2 regions of the Priestia sp. TRN 1309 genome follow, and region 1 is predicted to be linked to the other one. Evidence: a T-box and tRNA genes for the amino acid it is inferred to sense, from the RefSeq annotation. Region 1 holds a T-box; the other holds one or more tRNA genes.

Evidence for each region. The T-box of region 1 lies ahead of thrS (threonine--tRNA ligase). A T-box ahead of a tRNA ligase gene usually reads a tRNA of that ligase, here a tRNA-Thr.
Region 2: it encodes a tRNA-Thr, which carries the amino acid that the T-box ahead of thrS (threonine--tRNA ligase) is inferred to sense. The anticodon was not compared.

The regions. Positions count from the first base shown of each region.
Region 1 covers NZ_JBOZGM010000002.1:671,967-684,011, reverse strand. The annotation lists gene ACRPLQ_RS10795 (hypothetical protein) at 1-354, shown strand, start outside; gene ACRPLQ_RS10790 (DMT family transporter) at 387-1,325, shown strand; gene ACRPLQ_RS10785 (DUF6421 family protein) at 1,354-2,589, shown strand; gene ACRPLQ_RS10780 (valine--pyruvate transaminase) at 2,605-3,906, shown strand; gene ACRPLQ_RS10775 ((2Fe-2S) ferredoxin domain-containing protein) at 4,070-4,462, opposite strand; gene rpsN (30S ribosomal protein S14) at 4,554-4,823, opposite strand; gene ACRPLQ_RS10765 (cell wall hydrolase) at 5,090-5,548, shown strand; gene ACRPLQ_RS10760 (sulfatase-like hydrolase/transferase) at 6,055-7,797, shown strand; T-box leader at 8,463-8,691, shown strand; gene thrS (threonine--tRNA ligase) at 8,745-9,962, shown strand; gene ACRPLQ_RS10750 (hypothetical protein) at 10,134-10,337, opposite strand; gene ACRPLQ_RS10745 (amino acid permease) at 10,727-12,045, shown strand, end outside.
Region 2 covers NZ_JBOZGM010000001.1:576,715-588,759, reverse strand. The annotation lists gene ACRPLQ_RS03000 (YwaF family protein) at 1-641, opposite strand, end outside; gene ACRPLQ_RS02995 (ABC transporter permease/substrate-binding protein) at 810-2,333, opposite strand; gene ACRPLQ_RS02990 (ABC transporter ATP-binding protein) at 2,333-3,283, opposite strand; tRNA gene ACRPLQ_RS02985 (tRNA-Thr) at 3,550-3,622, opposite strand; gene ACRPLQ_RS02980 (aromatic ring-hydroxylating oxygenase subunit alpha) at 3,833-4,885, shown strand; gene ACRPLQ_RS02975 (DHA2 family efflux MFS transporter permease subunit) at 4,918-6,441, opposite strand; gene ACRPLQ_RS02970 (TetR/AcrR family transcriptional regulator) at 6,707-7,627, shown strand; gene ACRPLQ_RS02965 (carbohydrate ABC transporter permease) at 7,736-8,557, opposite strand; gene ACRPLQ_RS02960 (carbohydrate ABC transporter permease) at 8,575-9,477, opposite strand; gene ACRPLQ_RS02955 (ABC transporter substrate-binding protein) at 9,501-10,742, opposite strand; gene ACRPLQ_RS02950 (amylo-alpha-1,6-glucosidase) at 10,815-12,045, opposite strand, start outside.

The DNA of each region.
Region 1 (12,045 bases):
GGCTGCGCGGTATATCCTTACTTACATGATATTGTGTTCAAAAATTTAACTAGTTTAGAGCTAGTAGATAGCTTTATTATGCCAACGTATAACATGGTTCTTGCCTCAAAAGAAGAGGTGATAACAAACAATAACCTGTTAATTGCTTCACACCCTGCCCCTGTTGATTTAGCTCATTCCATCAGTCCCAATGTTCAGTTAGTAAATAGTAATGCTCAAGCGGCGATTGATTGCTTAGAAGGAAAAGTAGACGCATGTATTACAACAAGTAAAGCTGCTAACGAGCAGGGGTTAACAGTTGTAAAAGATTTTGGAGAAGTGCCGATGTGTTTTACGCTTCACGGAAGAAAATAGGCTCAACTTTAAAAAAGAAATAAGGTGAAACAGTGATTTCTAAATTAACCCGTATTCATGTACATCTTTTGTTTTGTCTATTAGCCGTCATCGGGGGAACGACATGGGCTTTTCAAAAGACGGGATTAAAGGATAGCTTGCCTCTATGGTCAGCAGGTATGAGGTTTTTAATTGCTAGTTTAATAATTGCCCTCTACCTCTTACTCACAAAAAAAATGGCCGTTTCAAAAGAAGTAGTAATCATTTCAGCATTAAACGGAATTTTGTACTTTGCTCTACCGTTTGGTTCTGTTTATTGGGCATCCGTCTATTTGCCAAGCGGGCTTGTTTCCGTTTTAGCTGCCAGCATTTCAGTGTTTGCTCTTTTATTTAATCGCTTATTTAAAGGAACACCAGCTACAAAAGGACAAAAGATAGGTGTAGTCATGTGCTTAATTGGTATGAGCGTTGTATTTGGAAATCAGCTGTTTATACAGGGAAATGTTATCCAAATAGTAGCCATGATCGTCATTTTAATGGCTATGCTAGGTTCTGCTTTTATAACTGTTCAAGTTCAATCTCGCATAAAATCCTTGCCTATTATGACCTTTAATTCTTTTTCGATGCTAAGTGGAGGCGCTTGTTTACTGATTGTTAGTTTATTTACAGAGAATGGAAACCGCACTTTCTCTGGGGTTAGTCTTATCTCATTATTATACTTGGCTATTATAGGATCGGTCTTAGGGTTTTCTATTAATATTTATTTATTAAAAAAATGGCATATATCAAAAGCAACGGCGCATCTATTTATTTCACCGGTTATCGCCTTATATGTAGGATTTGTCTTTTTAGGTGAAACATTAAACAAACAGGTCTATATAGGTACAGCGTTTGTAATAGCGGGGGTTATATTTATTAACTTAAAAAAGCAAATAGAGAAAAACACACATAACTCTACTCTTACATCATCTAAAGATATTTCTGCTAAGTAGCTGTTCTAAAAAAAGGAGGGTTTTAATCATGTTAACAAAAAATCACACTCAAAGTTTAGTGGAGTTATTAAACGGTAAAATAGTACCTGCTCTATATGAGATAAGAAAATATCAGGGCCCAAATGGAGAGGTCAAAAGAAATTACGAAAAAGCTAGAGAGCTCTTATTAAAAGTAGTTGCTGAAACTGAAACAATATATAACTCTTTAAATTTACCTGAAGTGTGGCATGCATTAAAAAATGACGTATGTGATTGGATTGAAAGAGGACTCGATCAGTCTCCTTACTTTGATCAAACGTTAATTGCCTATAGCCCGCCTACAAACAGGGAAGCGACGTTCTTTTTAGGACCGATTGTAACGCCTAATGGCCCTACAAAAAGAGGATTTTATTTAGAAGCCTTTATCGCTGTTCGCGATGAACCTGAAATCATGAAATCCATCGAAGCAGACCTTCCTCATCCTAAAAATGGATGTGAATCTTTAAAGCTGTTGGCTGGTACTCAAGGATTTATGGAAGAAAAGTGTATTGTATTTTTCCCTGAGAATGTAAAAACAAAAGAAAAGGTAACAAGTCAAAACTTCGCGATATTTTTCTTTAATAAATTTCACAGCATATACAATGAGGATACATTAAAAAGAGCGTCTTCTATCTTTCCTGATTTTAACTTTAAATCTCATACTATGAATAGAGAAGACACTTATCAGGCAAGGGTAATCTGGGGATATCTGCATGATTATTACCATCACTGCGGAAATAAACCTTTTGACCAACATATACAGGCGAAAATGAATTTTTTTGCAGGCATACTAGAAGAAGTTAAAGTAGATTGCCAGACGGTGCTGACTCTTCATAAAAGAAAATATCCTTTTTGGGAAGAGATAACGGAATTTGTTCTCTTTGAACGCCTTTTAAGGTATCCTAGTCAGCATAATGCACCTCGAAACTTTGATTCTGGAACAGGTTTTTTTCTTTTTAGCTGGCTAGTTACAAATGGGCGTTCAATTTCCCGAAAAGAAGACCATGCTTATTTAGATTTAGACATGTGTTTGAAGGAACTAGACCTTTTAGTAAAAGAAATTGAACAACTTGAAACAATTCAAAGTGACTCTGGCTATAAAGAAAAAGCTGAACATTATGTTCGAAAATACTTATTACCTAGTGAGAACGATGATAAATTTATTATCCCGGACAATTACTTTATTAATCAGCAAAATAAAAAGATTGAAGTTCCATACTTACTATTCGATGACCATAATCTTTAAGGAGAAGGTGCACTAGTGACTGCTTTGCATTTGAGTAAAATAGGAAACAAAATGACTAATAAAGTAGGCGTTCGCGCGATTATGCATGACATCCAAGAAGTGCTCAATTCCGATCTCAATCAATATGTAAATTTAAGTGCTGGCAACCCCGCCATCCTCCCTCAAGTTTATGAAATGTGGGAAGAAGCTTTAAGAGATATTGTGAACGACAAACAATTAAAAAATTTGATTAGCCAATATGGTTCTAGCTACGGTACGCATGAATTAATTGATTGCATAAGAGAATATTTCTTTACGAATTATCGTATTAAACTGGACAGAGAACAAGTCTTGATCACGTCGGGAAGTCAAAATCTCTTTTTTTTAGCTTTAAATTCGTTTTGCGGTACAAGTAAAGAAGGAAGAGTAAAAAAAGCATTAATACCTATGCTGCCAGATTACGCTGGGTATAGTGGAGTCGCACTCGAGGAAGGTGTAATAGAAGGAATTCCTCCTATCCTTTCAAAGCTTGATCATCATACGTTTCGTTATGAATTTAACAAACAGGCATTCAAAGATAAAATAGCACAGGACCCAGATATCGGAGCTGTCGTATTATCAAGACCTAATAATCCAAGCGGCAACATCCTTTCCGAAGAAGCCGTACAGTTTATATCCCAAGTTTGCAAGGACTATCACATTCCTTTGCTAATTGATTCAGCGTACGCACCTCCTTTTCCGGCTATGAACTTTGTTGAAATGAATCCAATTATACATGGCAACATCATTCACTGCATGAGTCTTTCTAAAGCCGGCTTGCCTGGAGAGAGGATAGGGATTGCTATAGGGAAAAGTGACTTTATAAAAGTAATGGAAGCTTTTCAATCAAATATCTTGATTCACTCTTCTAGGCTAGGTCAACGAATGGTGGTTAACACCTTGAAGAGCGGAAAGTTAGCTAGAATTTCAGCTAACTATATAAGAACTCATTATAAACAAAAACATGACTATTTAAAAAACCTTTTAACTACACATATGCCGGATGATATTCCTTGGTATTTGCACAAAGCGGAAGGTTCGTTATTTGGTTGGCTTTGGTTGGAAGGTTTGCCTTTCAGTGATAACGATCTATACAATAAATTAAAAGCAGAAAACTTGATTGTAGTACCAGGCGGATCATTCTTTCACGGCAGCCAATCTTCTCCTCACAACCGGGAGTGCATTCGTATAAGTCTTACCGCTACAGATGAGGAGTTAAAAAAAGGAATCCACATTCTTTCATCAGTAGTTAAGAAAATATACAGTTCAGATCTTATATGTGAAACAGAAAAAATCTAATTTCTTAAAGGTTTAGAGGTAAAAAAAGCCGTCCCGGTTGCTAGGGGCGGCTTTTTTGTTTAGATTAAGCAATAGACACATTAGAGAAAACAAACAGACATTTTTAATGATGTTTCTCTTTTAGTTGGTTACCTTTATAAGACCATGGTTTCACTGTTGTGAATTAAAGTTTTTTAGATACTTTGATGACCATTTCTTTTTGTTTTGAGATACCTTTAACAGTACCTTCTGTTCGCTGGAAACCTTCTCCGCAAAAAGCATGACTTGTTTTTTGGACAAAAAGTTGATCTGTCTTTAAAGAGTTAATAAGCTCTTGTGCATCATCAGGTTTCATATCTTTATACCAAATACCGTCTGGGTAGGAAATGACGACGCATTTATCATGGCATCTTCCGTTACATCGAGTACGAGTGGTGTGTATGTATTCGTCCAGTTCTTGATTAGCTATCTCGCTTCGAATCGCTTGTGTAACTTCTTCGGCACCAGCTCGATTGCAGCTGCTTCCATTGCAAATGAGAACGTGATGTTTCGTTTTATCTAAGTTCCATGTAGCCATGTTAATCCCTCCTATTAAAAGTAACGATTACGATTTATAACGTATACTAATTCCTTTTTTAGCAAAGAGGGCTTTTTACCTCATTAGAATTTTACCAGCTTGATTTTTTTACTCCAGGAAGCTGTCCCTTGTGAGCGAGTTCTCTAAATGCAATGCGCGAAAGCTTAAATTTACGTAAATATCCACGAGGTCTTCCCGTTACTTCACAGCGATTATGCAAGCGAGTAGAAGAAGAGTCTCTAGGAAGCTTTCGTAGTTCATTATAATTTCCTTCTTCCTTTAACTGTTTTCTTAACTTAGCATATTTTTCGACAAGTGCTTGTCGTTGCTTTTCTTTTGCTATTTTTGATTTTTTAGCCAAATAATCAATCCTTTATTAAATATTAAAGTCCTTCTTACAAATCGTAATCATTACTATTTATATTGTTATATCATAAATGACTAAAGAATGAAATGCAACCCATATTTAATGAGTAAAGTTATATTTTTATATGCTGAAAAATAGTTAAAAAAATACGAGAACATCCAATTTCTTTTGGAACTGGATAATTTTTTGCAATGAAAGACTCCTATATTTCTGCTAGCATATGAACCACGTCAAGAAATAGCAAGGAGGCTTTTATTTTTATGATGAAAAAACTAGTAATTGCTATCGCAATGCTTATCCCGAGTTTTGGTGCAGGTTACTCAGCATTTGCTGCAGCACCCGCTCATGAACAGCACATTCAAGTAAATAAAAATGATAAAGAACTATTAGCTCGTCTTGTATCAGCTGAAGCCAAAGGAGAGCCGTACGCAGGCAAAGTAGCCGTGGCAACAGTTGTATTAAATAGAGTCGACAGCAGCAAATTCCCTGACACTGTAAAAGGCGTTATTTATCAAAAAGGTCAGTACAGCCCAGTCAGCAACGGTCAAATTAATAAACCTGCAGACAAAGGTTCTAAAAAAGCTGTAGAAGAAGCAATTAACTTCCAAGGTCAAGGAAAAGGTTCATTATTCTTCTTTAATCCTGATAAAACAGGAGATCAATGGCTGCGCCAAAAACAAGAAACAATTAAAATAGGGAATCATGTATTTGCAAAATAATAAAAAAGCTAATGGCTAGCTACGTGCTGTCATTAGCTTTTTTAGTTATGTACATAGCATAAACAGTAGAACAACCTTCGAAATTAGAATTTTATGGTAAAATAAAAGAAGTCATTCGTAATTAAAAATATGAGGTGATAACTTGAAAGAGAATATGATGTTTGCTTGGATAGCTTCATGGTTAGCTCTTGTTGGTCAGCTCATTTTTTTATGGGAGTAGCGCTTGTTACAGGGGATTGGCGCTACATGATGTGGAGTTTTATGATAAGCATAATTGTAGGTATACCTAGTATAATGGGTACTTATAAACGAAATCAGCAGCTAAAAGCATACAAAAAATAAGGAATATCGTATTGAAACGCGTTATGAAAGACTTAGAGAAATCCTCTAAGTCTTTTTTTGTTTGGGTATAAAAAGACATGAACCGTACTCCGTTCTTCTAAAAAAAGTACTTTTTACATAGTTTATCAATACAGAACATTTGATAAACACGCGGAGGAGTAAACATGAAGGAGCAGCCTAATTTTTTGTTGATTATGGTGGACGAAGAACGATTTCCACCCGTATATGAAAGTAAAGAAGTAAAAAAGTGGCAAAAAAAACATTTAAAAGCACATGAATTTTTAAAACAGCATGGAATGGGGTTTACTCGTCACTACGTCGGTTCTACAGCCTGTTCACCGAGTCGAGCTACATTGTTTACAGGGCAGTACCCTTCCTTGCACGGAGTGACCCAAACGCAAGGTATCGCAAAGAAGTCACAAGATCCTGATATGTTTTGGCTGCAGCCTAATACCGTCCCAACGATGGGAGATTATTTTAAGCAGGCTGGGTATCAAACCTTTTATAAAGGAAAATGGCATATTTCTGATGAGAACATCTTAATTCCAGGAACACATAACGTTTTTTCTAGCTACCAGATGCAAACAGGAATACCGGATCCAGAAAAAGAGCGCCTCTATCAACGGGCTAATAAGCTTGAAAAGTTTGGTTTTTCAGGGTGGATTGGTCCAGAGCCGGAAGGGAGAAACCCGCACAATTCTGGTTCATCTGCGGCCATTGGAGTGAGTGGACGAGACGAAATATATGCAGAGGAAATCATGGAGCTTATTCAACGATTAGAATATCAAAAGACTGCGCAGCCTTGGCTCATGGTAGCTTCGTTTGTGAACCCGCATGACATTGCGCTGTTCGGAGCGATCACCAAACACCTTGCTATGTTTCAGTTTTCTATTGATGAGACAATTCCGAACATCGAGCCGCCACCTACTATTAGAGAATCTTTACAAACGAAGCCTAGCGCTCAAAGCAGCTATAAATACATCTACCCAAAAGCGCTGCAGCCGACGCCAAATTCTAGTTTCTACCGGCGCTTATATTATCAGCTTCAAAAAAATGTTGACAAACAAATTTTGAAAGTCCTTCAGACTATAGAACAATCTTCGTTCTATGACAATACCATTATTATTTTCACGTCGGATCACGGTGATTTGCTGGGGGCTCACGGAGGACTACATCAAAAATGGTACAACATGTATGAAGAGTCGATTCACGTGCCGCTTCTCATTCATAACAAGCATTTGTTTCCTAGTTATCAACGTACAGACGTACTGACTAGTCACGTTGACTTGATCCCGACAATGCTTAGCTTGGCTAATATCGATGCTTCCGCTGTTCAAAAGCAATTGCAAAAAAGTCATACGGAAGTACATCCATTTGTTGGGCGAGACCTCTCAGGAACGTTGCGAGGAGAAACATCGCTCTATCAAGAAAAAGCACCGATTTTCTTTATGACGGATGATGACCCGACAAAAGGACTTCACCAAACAAATTTTTTAGGAGAAAGCTATCCGTCAGTCGTTCAGCCTAATCACATTCAAGCGGTCATTGTCGAGTTTCAATCAGCCGCAGGAAAGGAAATCTGGAAATACGCTCGATACCATGATAATCCGCAATTTCGGTCAGCACCTAACGAAAAAGATGAAGTCATCCACCGAGAGCAATATGAAAGTTACCCGGTGGATCTTACTAACCTTAAAGAAACATCGGTTCCGGATCAAATTGAAATGTACAATTTGACCAAGGATCCGTTAGAAACAGTAAATTTGGCTTACCCGTATTTTTCAACAAATGAAACAAGAAAAATTCAGCGGCAGCTTGATGTTATTCTTAAAGAACAACTCAGGAAAAAACGGATTTTCCCGCAAAGTGGAAGCATGTACCAGGAGCTTCCGTCTAAAGATAGATAAAAAATAGTTTCGACGAGTTCAAGCCTAATATTGGTGTAAGTAGAAAAAGGTATATTTAATATTTTAGTATATAAATAAAAAAACTGATGATACTTGTGCTATGTTACTTATTCTGATTTGAGCAGTACTGGATTTTAATTCGTTAATAATACTTAGATAAAGCAAATAAGTGCTTGTAATATCTTTCTTTTTTGCCTTTATTTTTACACAATAAAGGCAAAAACAAAATAAAATGCAGGTGTTAATATTATAATAAAAAACTTTTTAAGCCCATATATTCTTAAGTAACTTTTCGGGAATTTAAGCATAAATTAATTCTATAATATTAAAAAATAAAAATTATTTCTTGACTTCTGTAAAATTTATACACTATAATCACTTTTAACAACTAACAAACATTATTTGGCAACGAAAAGGACATGAATTAGGTGCCGTTTTCTTCGCAGAGAATAGGGTCAGCGGCTGGGAGCCCTTAAGAAATCATCTAATTTACCACCTTAGAGCTATTGCAGGGAATGTGCATAACTGAAACTGCAATCGGTAAAACCGTTATCTTTTTTGAGCGTAAAATGCATACAGGTATTTTACGGAATTAGGGTGGTACCACGACCGCATTCGTCCCTTCACTAGGGATGAGTGCGGTTTTTTATGTAGAAAAAATGAATATACAAGCATTGAAAAGGACATGAATCATTTTTGGATTTTCTTTACAGAGAGTAGGGTCACTGGCTGAGAACCCTTAGAAAACGAAATGAATTTACCACCTTGGAGCTGCGGCGGGGAATGTGTATACACTGAAACTGCAACCGGTAAAACCGTTATCTTTTTAAGCGTAAAATGCATACAGGTATTTTACGGAATTAGGGTGGTACCACGGCCGCATTCGTCCCTTTACTAGGGATGAGTGCGGTTTTTTTGTTGAATAAAAACATATTGGAGGAATGAACATGTCAAAACAAATGGAAGCAGAAAAACGAAATCATCAAAAATTAGGTCAAGAACTGGAGCTGTTTATGTCGATGGAAGAAGCTCCTGGTATGCCGTTTTTCTTACCTAACGGAATGATTGTTCGAAATGAGTTAGAAAACTACTGGAAACAAAAGCATTACAAAGCAGGCTATCAAGAGATAAAAACTCCCATCATGATGAAACAGGAGCTATGGGAACAATCAGGGCATTGGGAACACTATCATGAAAATATGTATTTTTCAAATGTTGACAAACAAAACTATGCGATTAAACCGATGAATTGTCCGGGAGCCATTTTATTGTTTAACAGCAAGCGAAGAAGCTATCGAGAACTTCCGATTCGATACGCAGAACTTGGATTGGTTCACCGTCACGAGCTTTCGGGCTCTTTAAACGGACTGCTAAGAGTCCGGTCATTCACACAGGACGATGCGCATTTATTCGTAGAACTTAATCAGATTGAAGCTGAGATTAGCCGCATTCTAGCGTTTATCCATGACTTTTATTCACATTTTGGCTTTGATTACAAAGTGGAACTATCCACACGTCCTGAAAAATTTATGGGAGATATTGAAACATGGAATCAAGCGGAAAAGTCGCTTCAATCTATGCTAAATGAAAAAGGATTAGACTACCAGGTGAATGAAGGAGACGGGGCTTTTTACGGGCCGAAAATCGATTTTCATATTTTAGACTCCTTAGGCCGCAGCTGGCAGTGCGGAACAGTTCAGCTTGATTTCTTAATGCCAGAGAAGTTTGACTGTATGTATATTGGAGAAGACAATAAACCGCATCGTCCTGTAATGATTCACCGCGCTATATACGGTTCCGTTGAACGTTTTATGGCCATCTTGATTGAACATTATGAAGGTCAATTTCCTCTTTGGTTAGCTCCAGTTCAATTTAAGCTTTTGCCTATTGCACCGCCGCATGTGGAATATGCGTACAAGGTGAAACACGAGCTGGAGTCACAAGGGTATCGTGTTGAAGTGGATGATCGTATTGAAAAAATAGGTCTGAAAATTAGAGAAGCCGAAATGCTCAAAGTTCCTTATATGGCCGTAATAGGAGATAAAGAAGTAGAAAATAAATCGCTTGCTATGCGAAAGCATGGGAAGAAAAACATTGGAACAGTAAGTGTTGAAGAGGCAGCTGTACACTTGAATAAAGAAATGGATTCAAACAGAGTTTATTGAAGCCATTTACCTTGCTAAATAGAAAAATCCGATTTTTTAAGTCGGATAGTGATTCCCTTCATCTTGTCTTACATCAAAATGAAGGGAATATTGAACTAGAAGGGTATAAGATAATATATATCAGCAGTATAACTTTTGCCTTAGACAAACGCCGGTATTTTATAAAAAAAATTATCTTGTTCCATTCGAATCGTTTGTACGGGGGGAAGCTGAATCTTCATTTGACAATTTGTTCATAGGTTGCTGACCTCGCTTCTTTTTAGAAGGAGAATAAAAAAGAAATTTAAACATAAAGTACACTCCTAATGCTAGTAAAATACAGCCAATAAGTAAGTTAAGCATCTCTCTCCGCCCTTCATACGCTTCAGTTTTCATCATTATAACACCCGTTAAGGTAAAACATTCATCGTTCTGTAAATAATCCCTATGTCAGGAATTTATATTTGAAGATAGGTAGCGAAAAAAACTATCTGGAAATAAATCGATTTATTTTTTAGAATATTAATTTTATTCAAACTTATTATACATAATCACAACGATGATTTCTTTATTTAGTTGATAAAGCCAAAATAGAGAGAGATTAAGAAATCGCTTACAAAAACTCTTGAAATATATATAATGATATTAGTATACTAATAGACAAGTTAGTAATTATTTCTATATAATTACTTCTGTATCTGAAGTAAAAACGCGTAGTCAAATAGGAAAAGACGTCATTTTTAAGTTTTTTAATGGATGAGTGGCAACAGAGAGGAGAGAGTGCAATGGGAAAACTATTTAAAAAGAAGTCAATCGAGCAATTATTAGAACAAAGTCAAAACAAATCTCTAGTCAAAACATTAGGGGCATTCGATTTGACTCTTCTTGGTATTGGAGCCGTAATAGGAACGGGGGTTTTAGTGTTAACAGGCTTAGTAGCTGCTAACGATGCGGGGCCAGCCGTTATTTTTTCTTTTATACTGGCTTCTATTGTATGCGGTTTTGCAGCGCTGTGCTATGCGGAATTTGCTTCAACTATACCTGTATCTGGGAGCGTTTACACCTATACATATGCAACCATCGGCGAAGTGGTAGCACACTTAATGGGATGGACATTGCTTTCCGTCTATTTATTAACGATGTCAGCAGTAGCAAATGGATGGTCTTCTTATTTTAATAATTTTTTAGAAGGCTTTGGTTTTTCACTCCCAAAAGAATTGATTACGATCCCTGCAAATGGAGGCCTGGTGAACCTTCCTGCTATTTGTATTACCCTTCTTATTACATGGCTGCTTTCAAGGGGAACTAAAGAAAGTAAAAAAGTGAATAATTTTATGGTGCTTGTTAAATTATTTATTATCCTTCTCTTTATTATTGTAGGGGCTTTTTATGTGAAGCCGTCTAATTGGACTCCTTTTATGCCTTATGGAATTGAAGGGGTTGTGACAGGGGGAGCGGCCGTATTTTTTGCTTTCTTAGGTTTTGATGCTTTATCTACATCAGCAGAAGAAGTAAAGAACCCGCAGCGCAATTTGCCAATTGGAATTATTAGTTCACTCGTGATCTGCACGATTATTTATGTAGCGGTATGCCTTGTTATGACAGGGGTTGTTTCTTACAAGGAACTGAATGTTCCAGAAGCAATGGCCTATGTTCTTCATTCAGTAGGACAAAATGCAGTGGCAGGAGTTATTGCTGCAGGAGCTGTCATTGGGATTATGGCTGTTATTTTCGCCTACATTTATGCAGCAACACGAATTTTATTCTCAATGAGCCGCGACGGCTTGCTACCAAAAGCATTTGCTAAAACAAATGAGAAAACGGGAGTTCCGACTCTCTCCACTTGGCTAGTAGGAATTATCGGAGCGTTAATTTCAGGATTTATCGATTTAAAAGAACTTGCGAATTTAGCAAATATCGGAGCCCTTTTAACTTTCGGTATGGTGGGCGTCAGCATTATCATCTTACGCAAAACGCACCCAACTTTAAAACGTGGATTTACAATGCCGTTTGTCCCGGTTTTACCAATTTTATCTGTATTATCTTGTTTATTTTTAATGATTAATCTTCCTAAAACAACATGGTTATATTTTAGCATATGGAT
Region 2 (12,045 bases), on a different contig from region 1:
ATCCATACTAAATACCAAGGATGAGGTCCAAGAACATCCAGCAAGGAAGCGTGCTCTGGCTTTTTCATCATGTATAAATAATTCGCACCCAGTAAACGATTCATGACATAGATAAAACCTCCGTACAGATTAACAAATACTACGCTTACCCATAAAGAACGAAACGTCGGCTCATATCTGCAGGCAGCAATTAGCATACAGCAAGCAAGTACCACACCGCCATGCGATACATAGAACTGCACATAGCGAAACTGGGCATACGCATAGCCGCCAAGGTCTGGGGTAATCATCGCTTGAACAGAGCTGCTGATTCCTGCGAAGTACACAAAATAAAAAAGAAATCTGCTTTTGGTTATCAGCATAACAGCAGCCAGCAGCACGACTATATCACTCAGCTGAAGAGGCAAAGAAGTTTCAACGGACCACTGATGACATCCGATTTCCCAAGCCTGGTAGGCCGTTTCTGAAGCAATTAGAACGAGTGAAAGCAAAACGAACACAAACCTCTTTTTTCGCAGCTGCTTTCGACATAAAAAAATAAATGCTCCTATGATCACAATAATGGCTAAAGTTACAAGATGTTCAACTGAAAAAAGCTGAAAAGAATGTTGTACAGGATGACACGTAAAAAATGAATTCATAACGGCGCCTCCTCTCCATCAGAAAACAAATTTGGTACCTTTAGCTTGTTCATAAGACCTCATTTTCATTAACGCTTCTCTCACATTAAAAAGAGATTGAAACATAACGAAATCACGCCTAAAAAAAGATCCGAACGATAAATCGTTCGGATCTTTTTGTCTTCATTTTTATTTTTTAATTAATCCTTTTTTCACTAAGAATTGATGAGCGACTTCTTCAGCCGTTTTTCCTTTTGCGTTTACTTGATAGTTCATTTCACGCATTTCGTCGTCACTGATTTTACCACCCAGTTGATTTAAGATTTTTTTCAGTTCAGGGTGCTCTTTTAGCGTATCTTCACGAAGCACAGGCGCTCCTTGATACGGTGGGAAGAACTGCTGGTCGTCTTTTAAGACTTTTAAACCAAACTGTTTGATTTCAGGATCCGTTGCATAAGCATCAAGCATGTTAATATCGCCTTTTTCTACAGCGCGATAGCGAAGCTTCGGCTCCATCGTCTTAATATTCGGGAAGGTAAGGCCATATTCTTTTTGAAGGCCTACGTAGCCGTCTTCACGATCTTTAAACTCAAGCGTAAATCCTGCTTTTACTTTATCTGTTGCATTTGCCAAATCTGAAATGGTCGTTAGATTATTTTCTTTAGCAAATTCTTTTGTAACGGTCAATGTGTACGTATTATTAAACTTCATTGGATCTAAATAGACAAGGCCGAATTTCTTTTGAAATCCTTCTTTTGCCTGCTTGTACACCTGTGTTTCATCTTTGCTGTCCGGCTGTTCCTTTAGATGCGTCACAATGGCTGTACCCGTATATTCAGGGTACAAATCAATTTCCTTGTTACGCAGAGCCTCAAATACAAATACCGTTTTTCCAAGCGACGAACGAAGATTTACTTTCATATCGGTTTGATCTTCAATTAATTCTTTGTACATATTAATTAAAATATCTTGTTCTGCGCCAATTTTCCCTCCGATAACAAGGTCTGGTTTTGTTGCGCTCATCGCTGCAAACGGAGAAACAAGAATGAGTATTAATACGATAATCATAATGAACGAGCGTTTTTTGGACCCTTTTTTTGCTGAGTGTTCAATCGTTCGCAGAATTCCATCAAAAATAAGCGCTAATAATGCTGCTGGAATAGCTCCTAATAAAATCAAACTATTATCGCTTCGGTCAATACCAAGCAAAATTAAGCTTCCGAGTCCGCCCGCTCCGATAAGAGCCACGATTGTCGCTGTACCAATAATGAGTACCATCGCTGTGCGAATTCCGGCCATAATGACAGGAAGCGCTAGAGGAAGTTCTACTTTGATTAATCGTCTCCACGAGTTCATCCCCATGGCTTTGGATGCTTCAATTAAAGATGGGTCGACTTCTTTAATTCCGGTATATGTATTTCGTACAATAGGAAGAAGCGAATATAAAAACAGTGCAATAACCGCGGGAAAGGTTCCAATTCCGACAAGAGGAATCAGTAATCCTAATAAAGCGAGTGAAGGAATGGTTTGCAGTACGGCTGTTACGCCAATGATCGGTTCAGCAATGCGGTCATGCCTCGTTAAGTAGAGTCCGAGCGGCACTGAAATTAATACGGCGATAACAAGAGCCAGTACTGAAATTTGAATGTGTTCAAGAAGAGCTTGAAACAGTGCATCTCCTCGTTGATTTAATAATGTGCTTAGTGCATTCATTACAGCGTTCCTCCTTCTTTCGTTTTATCAGAAAGAAACGCTAATAGAGTTTTGCGCGTTACAACGCCAATGCGTTTGCTCCCTTTTTTCACGGCTATTGCTTCATGGTCGTAAAGGGCGTCCATTGCCTGCTGAACAGTGGCGGTTGAAGCTAGCTCTTCAGTAGGTTCTACGTCTGGCTGTTCACTTTCTTTGACAAACATATCTAATGTCTCAAATAAAGCATTTCCTTGATTTCCAATAAATGTTTTCACAAACTCATTTTTAGGCTTTTGAATGAATTCCTCCGGGGTGCCAACTTGAACAATTTCCCCATCTTTCATCAGGCAGATACGATCTCCAAGCGTCATGGCTTCGCTCATATCATGCGTAACAAACACAAATGTTTTTTTGATTTTTTCTTTTAAGCTAATAACATCTTGTTGAAGCTGTTCGCGGCTTAACGGATCGAGGGCACTAAAGGGTTCGTCCATTAAAATAACGGGGGGATCAGCTGCGAGGGCACGTGCTACACCTACACGTTGCTGCTGGCCACCTGAGAGCTCAGACGGCTTTCGGTTTCGATATTGCTTTGGGTCTAGTCCTACCAAGGTAAGCAGTTCATCAATACGCGTTTTGATTTTGTTTTTCTTCCAATGCTTCATCTCCGGTACAATGGCTATATTCTCAGCAATGGTCATATGAGGAAAAAGAGCAATCTGCTGTAGCACATAACCAATGTTCCAGCGTAGCTCATGTATGTTGTGGTCCGATACGAGCTTATCTTTTATGTATAGTTCTCCTTCGGTAATATCATGAAGACGGTTAATCATTTTTAAGGTGGTTGTTTTCCCACATCCACTCGGACCAATTAAAACGAAAAACTCTCCTTCTTTTATTTCTAGATTAATATTTTTCACGGCGGTCGTACCGTCTGGATATTGCTTTGACACATTCTTAAACGTAATCAAATTATCGTTCACACTCCCTGTTGAAATTTAACCCCTAGTTTCGTGTACCCAATACTTAGAGGCAATAAACATTCTTTTAAGAATATTTCTAAATATGATTCATAAGACATAGTGGAAAAGATACACATGTTTTCTAACAGCCTCCTAATAAGGCTATCAAACTGTTAAAGTTTTCACAAGGCGGGGGAAGAATAATTCGGAGAATAAATTTAAAGCCAATTCAAATAAAAAAACCTTCTTTCAACAAGAAAGAAGGTTTTTGAGTATGCTAGCGACAGGGATCGAACCTGCGACCTCTTGCTTACCATGCAAGTGCTCTACCTACTGAGCTACACCAGCGTCTTGGAAAATTATATCACGTTTAAATTTATTTAGGAAGCGCTTTTTTAAATTTTTTTATTGGTATATTCTCTAATTTGCGTCTTCTGAAATTCGCACTTTCTACAAAGTTCCATATTTCATGTTAGAACTTCTTACATAAATTGTGTGAATTTTCTTTTTTTATATTACCCTTAGTAAAAGAGCTTACAAAAGAAGGGAAGAAAATAGATGGAACAACAACCAACCATGACAAAATCAAAAACGGCAACTCCCTACCCAAGAGACTGCACGTTCAGCCTGGAAGATTGGACGACGCTCGCCAAGTATTGGTACCCCGTCGCACGCTGCAGTGATGTAACAGAAAAACCAACGTCCGTAAAATTACTAGATGTAAATCTAGTTTTATACCGCACCACACACAAAGTTGTAGCGGCACGTGATTTATGCGTTCACCGAGGCACCCCGCTTAGCATGGGCTGGGTGGAAGATGATGAAATTGTCTGTCCTTACCACGGCTTCCGCTACGCAACGGACGGCGCATGCACGTCAATTCCAGCTCACCCTGACGCCAACATTTCTCCCCGTCTCTGTATGGCCGTCTATCCAGTTATTGAACGATATGGATTAGTGTGGACGTCCCTGACAGGAGAACAAGATAACCTGCCTTATTTCGATGCGTGGGAGGACCCTGATTTTCAGCAAATTGTTTGTCCGAGCTTTGATATCATGGGTTCAGCCGGTCGTCAAATGGAAGGCTTTTTAGACGTAGCTCATTTTGCTTGGGTTCACACAGACACATTTGGTGATCGAAACAACGCCTTTGTGCCTAAATATAAAGTAAGCGATACAGACTATGGGCTTCATGTAGAATATACGAGCACCGTGAGCAATTATTCCAAAGAACAGCAGCATTTAAATCCACCTGATTTTAAATGGCTTCGCGTCTTTGATGTTTATCCCCCGTTTACAGCTACGCTAAAAGTATACTTCCCAGAAGGCGCAGAGCTGTGGATTATGAATGCAGTCTCTCCTATTTCAGCCCGCGAAACACGTTTATTCGCGCCAATCGCTCGAAACTTTGACAAAGATTCTCCCGTTGAAGGTGTGTATGACTTTAACCTTCGCGTCTTTGACGAAGACCGTGAAATGGTGGAAAACCAAAAACCTGAAGACTTGCCTTTAGACCTGCAGATGGAAGCGCATATTATGGCTGATCAAACGTCCATCGGTTACCGGAAATTATTAAAGAAAATGGGCTTAAGCTTTAGATATACAAGCTAAAAAAATCCCCGCTGTCTCAGCGGGGATTTTTTTTATTTAGCAAACTGCTCGCGTGCTGCTTTTTCCTTTATCACTTCATCTTCACTTGCCGGCGTTGCGCGTTTCATGAAGAATGAAAGAATTAAGGCAACCACCACTAGGACTACTGAGACAGCAAACGCATCGTTAATCCCTTGTACCATTGCCTGCATCCCAATCTGTTCTTTCATTTGAGCTGCCCCAGCTGCGGTTGCATTAGCTGCTCCTGCTCCGCTCATTGCATCTTGAGCGAGCTCTTTTGCATGAGTAGCTGTACGGTTTGACATCACCGTTACTAAAAGAGCCGAACCAATAGCTCCCGATACTTGTTGAAGCGTATTGTTCATCGCAGTACCATGCGGATTAAAACGCTGCGGAAGCTGATTTAATCCGTTTGTCATAACCGGCATCATCACCATAGACATTCCGAACATACGAAGCGTGTAAAGCGTAATGAGCGTTGTATAGGTCGTATCAAGCTCTAAGTTACTGAAGAAATACGTCGTAACGGCTGTAATCGTTAGACCCGTTACAGCCAATGCACGCGCTCCGAATTTATCAAATAATTTTCCGGTAATCGGTGACATCACACCCATTAGCAGCGCACCTGGAAGCATTAGTAATCCTGAATGAAGCGGAGAGATGCCTCGTACCGTTTGAACATAAATTGGCATTAGCAGCATGGCTGAGAATAATGCCATTGTAATTACCATCGAAATCGTTGATGATAAAGCAAACATTGGATATTTAAAAATGCGGAATTCAAGCATCGGTGTTTTAAGCTTGAACTGACGCGTAATAAATAAAATCAGAGCCACAGCTCCTACGATAATGGTACCGTATACTTCCACAGAATCCCAGCCTTTATCCCCTGCTGAGCTAAACCCGTATAGAAGTCCGCCAAATCCAATTGTAGATAGCAAAAGGGATAAAAAATCCAAATTGATTTCCACTTTTTCTTTTTTGTCTTTTAATAGGAAGAAGGCGCCTATTAATACAATGGCTGCGATTGGCGTAACAAGGTGGAACAGCATTCTCCACTCATAGTGTTCAATTAGCCATCCTGATAATGTAGGACCAATTGCCGGAGCAAAAATCATAACTAAACCGAAAATCCCCATCGCAGCTCCGCGTTTTTCTAATGGAAAACTTGTGAGCAATACGTTCATTAAAAGCGGCATCATAATAGCTGCGCCTGACGCTTGAATAATACGAGCGGTTAACAACACAGAAAATACTGGCGAAGCACCTGCAAGTATTGTTCCTGCTGTAAATAAAGTCATCGCCGTTAAAAATAAGCCTCTGACAGAATAGCGCTGAATTAAAAAAGCGGTAGTTGGAATCATAATACCATTCACTAACATATAACCAGTAGAAAGCCACTGGACAGTTGACGTTGTCACATCTAAGTCTTTCATAATAGACGGCAGCGCCACATTTAATAACGTTTCATTCAATAATGAGATAAAAGCGCCAATTAACAAAATAGCAATTATGCCATAAGGCGGCTTTTCCATTTGATTTATCGATCGACTCATTATTGTACCTCCTTATACTTTAGGTTCATTTTTTTAGACACGTGTTCTACATAGAGTATATTATACTGTGAGTTCAATTTATGCAAGTGAAAAATCTTACGTTCACGTTCTTTATTTTCTCAACTTTTTTAGTCCTATAATCCTTTTATACCAATATATTGTCGTGATATCGTTCAGTTTTCTGAAAAGAACATTTGTGTAAACGCTTTAAATCATGTATCATAAAGTTGGACCATGAGTCTAATTTTACATTTAGGTGATAATAATGAATAATCGAAAACAGCAAGTTGTAAAAAATGCACACCATCTCTTCGTTGAAAAAGGATTTCAAGCTACTTCTATTCAAGACATCATTGATTATAGCGGCATTTCAAAAGGAACATTCTACAACTATTTTTCTTCAAAAAATGAATTATTAATCGCTGTTTTTACATGGCTTCATACGACCATTGAACAAGAGCGCAATCAGCTGCTGGTTGGTAAAAGTCTGACCGATGTAGATGTATTTATTAAACAGATCGATGCGCAGATGAAAAACCATCACAAACATAAATTTTTTACGTTACTTGAAGAAGTATTTGTTTCTAATGATCCTGATTTAAAAGCATACATAAAAAAAACCCAGTTCATTGAAGTAAACTGGTTCTACAAACGGTTTATTGATTTATTTGGACAAGAAAAGAAACCTTATCTGCTAGATTGTGCAATTATGTTTCTTGGCATGCTTCACCGCAACTTTCACTATAATTTTATGGTCAACAGTACAAATACTGATCCCCATGAGATTATAACTTACAGCGTTAAGCGTCTGCTTCCTCTTGTAGACGAAGTAGCAAGTTCAGGAGACATTTTGCTCGATCCGCAAACGATCAAAGAATGGCTTCCATCTTGCCCAAATACTAAAAATCAAATAGAACAGGACATTTCCGCAGCACTTATCGATTTAAAAAAGCAAGCTCACAAACAATTTACGGATGAATTCGAACGTCAAAAATGCACAGAGCTTATTAGTTTTATTGAAGAAGAGATGTTTAAACAATCGAATCCACGCAAGTTTGTTGTGGATAGTGCCCTTCATTCATTAAAGCAGCTGCCTGTTAACAACCGTAAAACGAACCTAGAGGAACTGCAAACGATGATTGATCAGTATGTGAGTGAACTTCAATCAACAGCTAGAAGCAACTAAACATATGAAATTCACGCTCACCATAACAACAAAAAACGAACGATTATGATTTTTAATTAATCGTTCGTTTGTCATTCCAACTAAAATACTTTTATCCCAGCCTCTTTTTTATTTTCCTCCAGTAAACGAAATTCCTTTAATGAAATATTTGTTAAAAAACGCATAAATGAGCAAAATTGGAAGTGTAAAAACCATGGAAGCTGCCATAATATAGTTCCAATAACTGATATACTGACCTTTAAATGTGTTAAGGCCTAAAGTCAACGTGAACATATTTTCATCAGACATCACAATTAAAGGCTTCATAAAATCATTCCAAAACCCCATAAATACAAAAATCGTTTGTGCTGCTAAGGCAGGTTTTGCAAGTGGAAGGACTATTTTGAAGAATGTTCCAAACTTCGATAACCCATCCAACTCCGCTGCTTCTTCAAGCTCTTTTGGGAAATTAATAAAAAATTGACGCATCATAAATATAAAAGTCGCATTTACCATTCCCGGTACAATCATTCCCTGATAGGTATTTAACCAGCCTAACTCTTTTAAAATTAAAAAATTAGGAATCATCGTTACTTGTCCAGGAATCATAAGCACCGCTAAAATAATAATAAATAAACTTTTCTTTCCCGGGAAACTGAGGCGTGCAAGGGCATAACCAGCCATTGAGTTAAATAGCAAATTCAGAGCTGTTCCTACTACGGCAATGAATAAGCTATTAAACATCCAGCGAGGGAACAGCTTTTGTTCCACAAAAATTTGTTTATAATTGTCTAGCGTAAAGTGTTTCGGAATAAAGTTCACCGTACCTGACACAATTTCTTCTAGCGTTTTAAAAGAAGCGGACAGCGCCCAAATAAATGGAATCAGAGTAATCAGCGCGTATATGCTTAAAATCGTATATAAAATGAGGACTCCTGTTTTTTTCTTCATCTTTTTCTTCCCCCCCCTTAGTACATACTTTCTTCTTTTGAAAACTTTCTCTGAATAACCGTTGCCACCAAAATCACGAGCGCCAGCATAAAGGCTAGTGCTGCAGCATACCCCATAGTACCTAAATTTTTAAATGCATATTGATAAATAAGCAGAACAACAGTCAGAGTCGAGTTATTAGGACCTCCTGAACCTCCTGAGAAAATAAACGATTGATCAAATAACTGAAACGTACCAATCAGTCCCATGATCACTACGAATGATGTAACCGGTCGCAGATTCGGAACTGTAATATGCCAAAACCGTTGAAACACATTAGCCCCATCTAACTGAGCTGCTTCATAAAGCGAATTTGGTACGTCTTGCAAAGCTGCCAAATAAATAACCATAAAAAATGGAGCTGTTGCCCAGATGTTCATAATCATAATGGCAATCAAAGCGACCTGAGGATCTCCAAGCCAATTGTAAGTTGGAAGACCAACAAACTTTAAAAACTCGTTCACAATTCCATTTTGATTGTACATCCACATAAAAATAAGCGTTAATACAGCCGATGATGTAAGTGTAGGTAAAAAATAAATAATGCGAAAAACTTTTTCTGCTTTTAGCCCTGCATTTAATGTGGCCGCCAGTATAAGTGCCAATGCGGTTTGTACCGGTACAACAATTACTACATACTTCACCGTATTCCAAAGAGCAATTTTAGCTTTGTCATCTTCAAGAACCTTCATGTAGTTCTCAAGCCCTCGAAAATGAAACTCAGTTCCTCCCAGCAATTGAACTTTATGTAAAGACAAAAAGATGGCATAAAAAATAGGTGCAATAACAAACAGCAATAGTACAAACAGTGTAGGTGTCATAAAAGCATATCCTTGCCCTACATCACGAGGTTTGTACGTTCGTATTTTTCCGTCTTTCATTTCCTCCACTCCCCCGCCAAGCCTTATTCATAAATACTAATCTCTTGATTTGCCTGCTTTTGTGCTTTTTTCAAAGCTGTTTCTAAATCACTTTGTCCCAAAAAGGCGCTTAAAAACTGGTTATTAAAGTTATTCATGATAATAGGCAAATACGGACCATCTTGCCAGACAGTTGCATAAGCAGCTCCTTTTACTAATGGACCTCGTTTTTCGTCTTCAGCAAAACCAAGCTTATCCGCTACGGATTTTCTTGTTGGCAATGCATAACCCTTGCTTGTCCAAGTTTCCATTCCTTCTTTCCCGGTTAAGTACTGAATGAGCTCCCAAGATGCTTTTTTCTTTTTTGAGTCAGCATTCATTACATACGCGACCGTAAATGCCATCGTATTTTTGTGACCGTTTATTGTCGGAACTTCCGCTGTACCGTAATCAAGTTTTGGGAAGGACTCCTGTAAAAATGGAATCATCCAATTCCCTTCAATCACCATAGCTACTTTTTGTTGTGCAAACATGTCCGTACCTGAATTTGCGCCTACATCAGAGGGCTGTACAGACGTTTTATCTTTTAAATGCTGATCGATGAGCGGCTGAAGAGAATCCACGACTTCTTTCGTAGCAAAGTTTGCCTTATTGTTCTTTACAACGTCTCCTCCGTTTGCCTGCGCCATGTAGAAGATACGCGCTAATTCCGGCGTGACACCAAACGCTTGAATCCCTTTCTTTTTAAATACTTTTGAAACTTCTTTAAACTCATGCCATGTTTTTGGTACTTCTACTCCTGCTTCTTTAAATAGCTTTTTGTTGTAAAATAAGCCTAATGTGGAGTAATCTTTCGGAAAACCATAAGTCTCTCCATTTTTTTGAAACGCTTTCAATAATGGTTTCTCAAAATCCTGAACATCAAAATCAGATTTTACATAAGAATTTAAAGGTTCTAAAACCCCTGTATTAATAAGACCCGGCGCTTCAAGTGCATCAAGATAAAAAACATCTGGACCATTTCCACCTATTAAACGCGTTTTTAAAATATCCATGTATTGATCAGTGATTACTTCATGCTTCACATGAATTGATGGATGAAGTTTTTCAAAGTCTTGAATAGTTTGATTAAGCAGCTTCGTCTCTGTTGGGTTGCCTCCCCAGCCGGCTAATACAATTTCGACTTGACCATTTTCCCCGGAAACTTCTTGTACATTTGAACATCCAGTTAAAGCTGCTCCAGCCACTGCCAGAACCAAACTTAAAGCGAGTATCCACTTCTTCATTAGCTGTCTCCTTTCATTTCATTGACCTGCGGCTTATTAATTGACGCTTAATAAGCCGCGGTCGAAGTAACATTAACCTACATAATTTCTTACCTTACATTGAGATAGAAGCTCGTATTTTGTCGTATTTTCTTTCACGTAAATAATAGTTTCGCTTTCTTCTTTTTTAACCGTTAATGAAAGTTTCCCACTGCCAATCCCAAGGTTTTCTACAGAGATTTCATTCATATCGTCTATGAGCAAAGGATTTATCTGTATAGTACCTGCTGTACTATCAGGAAACAGTCTCAACATCGCCTGTACGAAAGCTAAAGGCGTGCCGGCTGCCCAAGCTTGAGGTGAGCAGGCAACGGGATATTTGACAGGCTTGCCAAGGTTACTTGAATAGCCGCAGAATAACTCTGGAAGACGGTCGTATTCAAAATGCTCAGCTGCATCAACCAGCCCTTTTATCACTTTATTGACTTCTGTTTGCTTGTTCGCTTTACTCAAACCGAGAACAATTAAACTATTATCGTGCGGCCAAATGCTCCCGTCATGATAACTCATTGGATTATAACCCGCTTCTCCTTCTGCCATTGTACGAATTCCATATCCCGAAAACATAGATTCTGATACTAGCCTTTCCGCTACTTTGTTCAGCTTCTCCTCATCCATCATCTCGGCTAAAAGTACATGACCTGGATTTGACGTAATCGTTCCTACTTGATGTTTATGTTCATCAAGTGCAATGGCATAGAATGACACGTCTTCCATCCAAAAAGCTTCATTGAACTTTTTACGCAGCAGCTCAGCTTCTTCACGTAAACTATTTGCTTCATTTGTTTTGTTTAACTGATCATACAAAGAAGCAATACCCATTTTCGCTTGATATACGTAGCCTTGTACTTCCACTAAAGCAATAGGAGTTTTTGCATATTCACCGCTGCGATGGACAACAGAATCCCCTGAGTCTTTCCATCCTTGGTTAGCAATTCCTTTACTTGATTCTTGATGGTATTCAAGAAATAAATCACCGTCTCGATCTCCATATTCATTGATCCATGTCAAAGCTCCATCGACAGTCATTTGCATTTCTTTTACAAACTCGAAGTCTCCCGTCCACTTCACATATTCCGTTAACAAAATTAAAAATAATGGTGTCGCGTCAACTGTTCCGTAATATGGAGTAAAAGGTATTTGATTTGTGTTGGCTAGTTCTCCGTAACGTATTTCATGCATAATTTTACCCGGCTGTTCATCACGCCATGGATCATTTGCCGTTCCTTGATATGCTGCCATAGTACGTAGCGTTCCTTTTGCT